One region of the Paludibacterium paludis genome, then DNA from elsewhere that is predicted to be linked to it. Evidence: predicted binding sites of a transcription regulator. Region 1 holds the regulator's gene; each other region holds the start of a gene.
The links. Region 1 encodes FliA, which starts transcription of late flagellar genes. Its sites were predicted from a motif close to GCTAAAGNTNNNNNNNNNNCNGCCGATAAT; they were not measured.

Region 1 (2,266 bases):
CATCACGTGGATCAGGCCGAGCACCGCGCCGAGAATCCCCATGGTGGGCGCGTAACCGCCCGCGGCGTCCCAGATTTTCGCGGACTGTTTGCGGGCGTGCTCGAACATCGACAGTTCGACATCCATGACCGCGCGGATGGTATCCGGCTCGCCGCCGTCGACAAGCATCTGCAGAGCCTTGCGGGTGAAGGGGTCGGTCTGCACGCCCACCTGCGGCTCCAGCGACAGCAGGCCGCCGCGGCGCGCGCCCTGGCTCCAGCCGATGATGTCGCGGATCTGCTTTTCCGCATCGTTGGGCGGCGGCACGAAAATCCAGCGCAGCATCTTCAGTCCGGTCAGGAACTGGCGTGGAGTGCTTTGCAGCATCACCGCGCTGAGCGTTCCGCCAATGACAATCATGAATGCGGTCAGTTGCAGAAGCGATGCGACATTCCCGCCTTCGAGCGCCTGTCCGGCCACGATGGCCGAAACCCCCCCGATGATTGCAATGATGCTGATTTTATCCACGACCTGTTTCCAGTATTCTCACTTGTCCGGACACCATGTCCGGTTTGGTTTTCGACGGGGGATCAGATCCATTCTGCCAGCTTCGCCCGCAGTCGCGTCACCGCCTGGCTGTGCAGCTGGCAGACCCTCGATTCGGACACCCCCAGCACCGCCCCGATTTCCTTCAGGTTCAATTCCTGTTCATAGTACAACGACATGACGATTTGGTCGCGCTCCGGCAATCCCTTGATGGCGGCGATCAGCGCTTCCCGAAACCCTTCGTCGGCCAGAACGCCCAGCGGGTCCGGGGCGGACGGGTCGGCGATGTTGGCCAGGGGATTTTCCAGCGCTTCGCCGTCCTCCCCGGAGAAATCTTCGTAATGCACCAGGGAGAGTCCCCGGCAATCGCCCAGCATGCTCTGGTAGTCGGCGAGGCTCAGTCCCAGTTCGTCGGCGATATCCGATTCGCGCGGCGCGTGTCCGAAACGCTGCTCGAGCGCGACGATCGCCTCTTCGATCTGGCGCGAGTTGCGCCGGGCCTGCCGAGGCATCCAGTCGATGCGGCGCAATTCGTCGAGCATGGCGCCGCGGATGCGCTGGCTGGCGAAGGTTTCGAACAGCACGCCCTGGGCGGGATCGAACTGCCGGGCCGCTTCCAGCAGGCCGATGATGCCGACCTGAACCAGATCATCCATTTCCACCGAAGGGGGAAGGCGCGCCATCAGCACACCGGCGATCTTCTTGACCAGTGGCGCGTAGTGCTGGATATCGATTTCGGTCTCGCCGTCCGCTTGCGTCGACGGAAGGTATGACAACTCCTTGTGGAGCGCGCGCTTTACGGCCATTCCCTGACCCCTTGCTCGGCCCAGTCGCGTGATGCGGCAATCAACATGTCCATGAATCCTGTACTGATGCGCCCGGTTTCCGGGGTGTGCCACTGCGGCAGCACCAGTCCGAGTTGTCCGAAGGCGGCCGCCGCCTCGCTCTGCACGAAGGCTTCCATCAGCGGACGGTGCAAGGTCTGGCTGCGGCGGATGGCGTTATCTTCGGGGACAAACCCTACCCAGCGCAAGGATACTGCCAAAAACTCCGCCGCGACAGATGACAGACGGGCAAACAATTCACGCGCCTCTTCCAGGTGACGCGCGCGGTTGATCAGCACGTTGAAGCACTGGCGCCCGAACTGGGTGGACAGGCGCTTGATCGCGGCGTAGGCCCCGGTCAGGGATTCGGGGGCGGGAGACAGAATGAGGACGAGGTTGTCGGCGACCGATGCGGGAATCGGGTCGAAGGCCGGATCGGGCGCATCGACGAGCAAGACGGAAGCGTCGCGTTCCAGCGCCGCGAACGCGCCGCCCAGCCTCAGCCACAGCTGGGCCGAAAACAGCGCGCGTTCTTCCGGGCGCGCATAAAGATTGACCAGGGTGACGTCGTGCCGGGAGCGGGTCATCATCTCGTCGAGGCCGGCAAGACTCACCACCTGGGATTCCAGCGTGGCGGTGGCCGGCACGCCAAGACAGCGCGCGAGGTGCTGGCCGGCGCAGCCGTCGATCGCCATCGGACGGGCGCCATTGAGGGCCAGCGACGTGGACAACTCGGCAACGATGGTGGTGACGCCGCAGCCCGGGCTGCCGATGAAGGCGAAGCTTGGCGCGCGCAGGGAGCCCGCGGCCATCCTGCGCAAGCTGGCGGCCTGATCCTGATCCCGGATCATAGCCATCCCGCCTGGGCGGCGTTCATGATCGGCAACTCGTCAGGCTGCAGGGCGAACGGCGAATTC
Region 2 (2,266 bases), 1.3 Mb from region 1:
GAACAGCGCCAAGGACGATGCGGCGGGTCTTGCGATTTCCCAGACCCTGACCTCCGCGGTGCGCGGTAACAACCAGGGTATCCGCAACGCCAACGACGGTATCTCCGTCGCCCAGACGGCCGAAGGCGCGATGGGCCAGGTCGGCAACAACCTGCAGCGTATCCGCGAAATCGCGGTACAGGCGGCCAACGGTTCGGTGAGCGACACCAACCGCTCGCAGCTGCAAAAGGAAGTGGACCAGCTGACGCAGGAAATCTCGCGGATCGTGCAGACCACCAACTTCAACGGCACCAAGCTGTTGACCAGCGGCCAGTCGATCACCTTCCAGGTGGGTGCCTCGGGCACGGCGGACAACCAGGTGGTCGCCAGCGGCGTGGAACTGTCCGGTCTGAAAGCCTATAACCAGGGTCTGTCGGCGGTGGCGACGGTCAATGTGATGACCTCCGGTTCGGCGTCGGCGGCGCTGAGCGACATGGACTCGGATATCAGCAAGGTGTCGGACAACCGCGCTCAGCTGGGTGCGCTGCAAAACCGCTTCGAGGCGGTGGTGGCGAACATGCAGAACTACGTGGAAAACCTGACGGCGTCGAACAGCCGGATCATGGACACGGACTTCGCGTCGGAAACGGCGAACCTGACGCGTAACCAGATTCTGCAACAGGCCGGCACGTCGATTCTGGGTCAGGCCAACCAGTTGCCGCAAGCGGCGCTGAACCTGTTGCGCGGCTGATCGGGCAGACAACCGCTGATTCACACCGCCCCGGAGCATATGCTCCGGGGCGGTGTTGTTTTATGGATGGCTGTTTTTACGGATTGTGATCTCGGTGTGAATACCGCAAAGCCCGATGCGCCAGCCGCGGTACTGGCGATTTTCATGTTGAATATTTCGTTATTTATCAACAAATTGTGCGTAGTGTCGAGCATTTATTCGAAATATTTATCTATAAAGGTTTTATTTCTCATAAAAATATTAAAGAAAATTTACATACTGACGATATAAGTACTACGGAAGGCAATGGACCAGTACTCAAGGGGTGTCCTGGCGGGTCGGCCGGAAATCAGCACTAAGGTTTGAAATCATGGCAATCGTCGTCAATACCAATATCGCGTCGCTGAACGCACAGCGCAACCTGTCGACGTCCTCCTCCTCTCTGTCCACCTCGCTGCAACGCCTGTCGTCGGGCCTGCGGGTGAACAGCGCCAAGGATGATGCGGCGGGTCTTGCGATTTCCCAGACCCTGACCTCCGCGGTGCGCGGTAACAACCAGGGTATCCGCAACGCCAACGACGGTATCTCCGTCGCCCAGACGGCCGAAGGCGCGCTGGGTCAGGTCGGCAACAACCTGCAGCGTATCCGCGAAATCGCGGTGCAGGCGGCCAACGGCTCGGTGAGCAACACCAACCGTTCGCAGCTGCAAAAGGAAGTGGACCAGCTGACGCAGGAAATCTCGCGGATCGTGCAGACCACCAACTTCAACGGCACCAAGCTGTTGACCAGTGGCCAGTCGATCACCTTCCAGGTGGGCGCATCCGGCACGGCGGACAACCAGGTGGTCGCCAGCGGTGTGGAAATGTCCGGTCTGAAAGCCTTCAAGACGAACCTCACGGCTGTGGTGACTGTCGACGTGACCACGTCGGCGGCCGCGTCGGCGGCGCTGAGCGATATGGATACGGACATCAGTTCGGTGTCTGACACTCGCGCGAAGCTGGGTGCGCTGCAAAACCGCTTCGAAGCGGTGGTGGCGAACATGCAGAACTACGTGGAAAACCTGACGGCGTCGAACAGCCGGATCATGGACACGGACTTCGCGTCGGAAACGGCGAACCTGACGCGGAACCAGATTCTGCAACAGGCCGGTACGTCGATCCTGGGCCAGGCCAACCAGCTGCCGCAAGCGGCATTGAATCTGCTGCGCGGTTAAGTCACTTTTCACTCTTTTTTGCAAAACGCTTCGGGTTGCGGCCCGAAGCGTTTTTTTTTTGTGAAAAATACCCTCCAGGGCCTAAAGCCTGGCCAAAACATGTCGATGACAAGTTATGAGCCGCACCGTTTTTGATCAGTAAGTCATTGTTGTAAAAAAAGTATTTCGATTTGGAGAGTCATCATGGCCATCGTCGTCAACACCAATATCGCGTCGCTGAACGCACAGCGCAACCTGTCGACGTCGTCGTCTTCGCTGTCCACCTCGCTGCAGCGCCTGTCGTCGGGCCTGCGGGTGAACAGCGCCAAGGACGATGCGGCCGGGCTCGCGATTTCCCAGACCCT
Region 3 (2,266 bases), 1.9 Mb from region 1:
CCGGCCTGATCTCCCCGCGTCTTGCCGCGGCCGGTATCGATCCGTCGTCCGGTCCGGCCCTGTCTGATGTCGTCACGCTGCTGCGCGACCGGGTCCAGGATCTGAACGCGCTGGCGGATGAGGCCGACTATTTTTACCGCAAGCGCCAACCGTCCGCCGAGGATGTGGCCAAGCACCTGCCCGACGGCGCGAAAGAACGCATGGAGCGTTTCGCCGCGCAACTGGCCGCGCTCGATGACTGGAGCGCGGAGGCGATCCATGGGCTGTTCAAGCCGTTCTGCGCGGAAGAAGGCGTCAAGATGGGACAACTTGGCATGCCGTTGCGCGTGCTGGTGTGCGGCACGACCCAGACTCCGTCGGTGGATGCCGTGCTGGCCTTGATCGGCAAGGATGAAGTGCTGCGTCGTCTTCACGCGGCGTGATGGTGGTCCGGCCCGGCGACGGGCCGGTGATGCCATGGGCCTGGCGAGAAAACGCTTGGCCTTCTCTTCATAATCGGCAATACTTTTTCTATTCAGCGACAAAGATGATTTACATTTGTCGGGGATAACGAGAACACAAAGTGCCGTTGAACGAGGAGAAGCCCAATGAAAACCCTGACATCGAAGCGCAATCCTGCCAAAGTGCTGCTGTGGAGCGGCTTGCTCGTGGGCATTGCGATTTTTCTGCTGACGCCGTCGGCGCACGCCGCCGCCTTCATGCTCTGACATACCGTCGCCGCGCCTTGCCGGGGAGCCGGTCCGCCGGTTCCCCACGAACCGTACCGGGCTCCCTTCGCGCTTCACCCCATATCCGGTCTCTTTCCGACGGCGTGGCTCAATGTGCTTCGCTTCTCTCCCTCTCGATCACGGCGTCCATCTCTGCGCTTCCGCTCCGTCGCCCGAGCCTTTCCGTGTGAGCGTGATGCCGGGGCCGGTGAGGCGCTTCCGGCTGGCGGACCAAACCATGGCGACCAAGACCCGGTCCGGTCGCCAACGCGCCACAGGCATGGGGCATGGTACCCGCTGTCCTGAAGACGGTTGAATCCGGAGTGGCGGTCAATTGAGTGATAGTGAATTTCCATAAAGTTTTCAGGGTATCTGTCGATAATGGGTTGACGCTTTGCATTGATGGTTCATAACATCATCAGTAACTTGCTTTGGTACCTACTATGAAGACACTTCGTCCCCTTCGTCTGGCGTTGCCTGGCGTGTTCCTTGTCCTGACCGCGTGCGCCACGGCCCAGGCTCCGTCCGAAAAGACCGCGCCCGTGGTTCGAACTCCGCAAGCCCGGCCGGCCGAGGACGGCATGACCGGTGTCGGATTTGTCGGGCCGGGCATCGAAGCCGAAGCGCCCAGGACGGTGGTCAAGGAAGTGAATCCCTACCAGCCCGTGACCATTCGCGTGACCGGCAGCGGCACCGCGCCGTACTCCAAGGCGCTGACGCCCTCGCAACGCAAGCTGTTGTCGCTCAGGGCCGCCCGCCTGGATGCCTTCCGCGCCATTGCCGAACAAGTGCAGGGCATGAAATTGATCGGCAACAGTACGGTGGCCAACATGATCGCGACCAGCGACGGTTTTCGCACTTATGTGGACGCCTATCTGCGCGGTGTGAACATCGTATCCAATGCCATGCAGCCGGACGGCACCAGCGAAGCCGTGGCCGAGATCGTGCTGGACAAGACGTTCTATCAGGAATTCCGGCGCGCTCTGGAAAAAACCGGCAGCGTCATGAAAGCGGCGCAGGAGTCGCCGGCAAATGGCAGCGAGCAGCGCGAAAATGCCGCGCCGCCGCGCTATAGCAGCAATTACTACGTTTCCCAATGATGAACTGGACTGTTGTGTTGCGCCGGATTGCCGCCCTGGGGGCGGCTTTTGTTTTGGTTTCGGGGCTGGTGCGCGCCCAAAGCATTACCGCCCGGGGAGCGGCGCCCCTTGATGCCGGCCGTTCGGCCGCGCGCGAGTTGGCGATTCAGGATGCCGTCAACCAGGCCGCGCTGAGTGTCGGCGCCCGGGTCGAATCGGCCGAGATGCTGGAGGGGGGGCGCTACCGGGAAACCGGCAGCCTGACCGCCTCGCCGCTGGGCGGCAAGGTGAAGGTGCTCAGCGAATACGCCGAGGGGGGCCTCTACCACGTCAAGATTGCCATCGATACGCCCGACAGAGCGGCCGAACCCGCGCGCTCGGCCAGTACCGATCCGTCCTGCGCCGCGCCGGGCGGGCGGTCACTGCGCAAGAAACTGGTGACGACCTGGTTCGCTGTCCGGGATCCGGCCGATGCCTCCG

Region 2: JNO50_RS02895 (flagellin N-terminal helical domain-containing protein) is a predicted target of FliA. The motif match lies at 970-999, and genes of this name have one in related genera.
Region 3: JNO50_RS05310 (LPP20 family lipoprotein) is a predicted target of FliA. The motif match lies at 1,061-1,090, and genes of this name have one in related genera.

The regions. Positions count from the first base shown of each region.
Region 1 covers NZ_CP069161.1:3,349,130-3,351,395, reverse strand. Annotated here, with positions in the region: gene JNO50_RS15430 (flagellar motor protein) at 1-507, opposite strand, end outside; gene JNO50_RS15425 (RNA polymerase sigma factor FliA) at 570-1,331, opposite strand; gene JNO50_RS15420 (MinD/ParA family ATP-binding protein) at 1,322-2,200, opposite strand; gene flhF (flagellar biosynthesis GTPase FlhF) at 2,197-2,266, opposite strand, start outside.
Region 2 covers NZ_CP069161.1:623,988-626,253, forward strand. Annotated here, with positions in the region: gene JNO50_RS02890 (flagellin N-terminal helical domain-containing protein) at 1-730, shown strand, start outside; gene JNO50_RS02895 (flagellin N-terminal helical domain-containing protein) at 1,080-1,922, shown strand; gene JNO50_RS02900 (flagellin N-terminal helical domain-containing protein) at 2,106-2,266, shown strand, end outside.
Region 3 covers NZ_CP069161.1:1,168,177-1,170,442, forward strand. Annotated here, with positions in the region: gene gltX (glutamate--tRNA ligase) at 1-422, shown strand, start outside; gene JNO50_RS05310 (LPP20 family lipoprotein) at 1,151-1,807, shown strand; gene JNO50_RS05315 (flagellar assembly protein T N-terminal domain-containing protein) at 1,804-2,266, shown strand, end outside.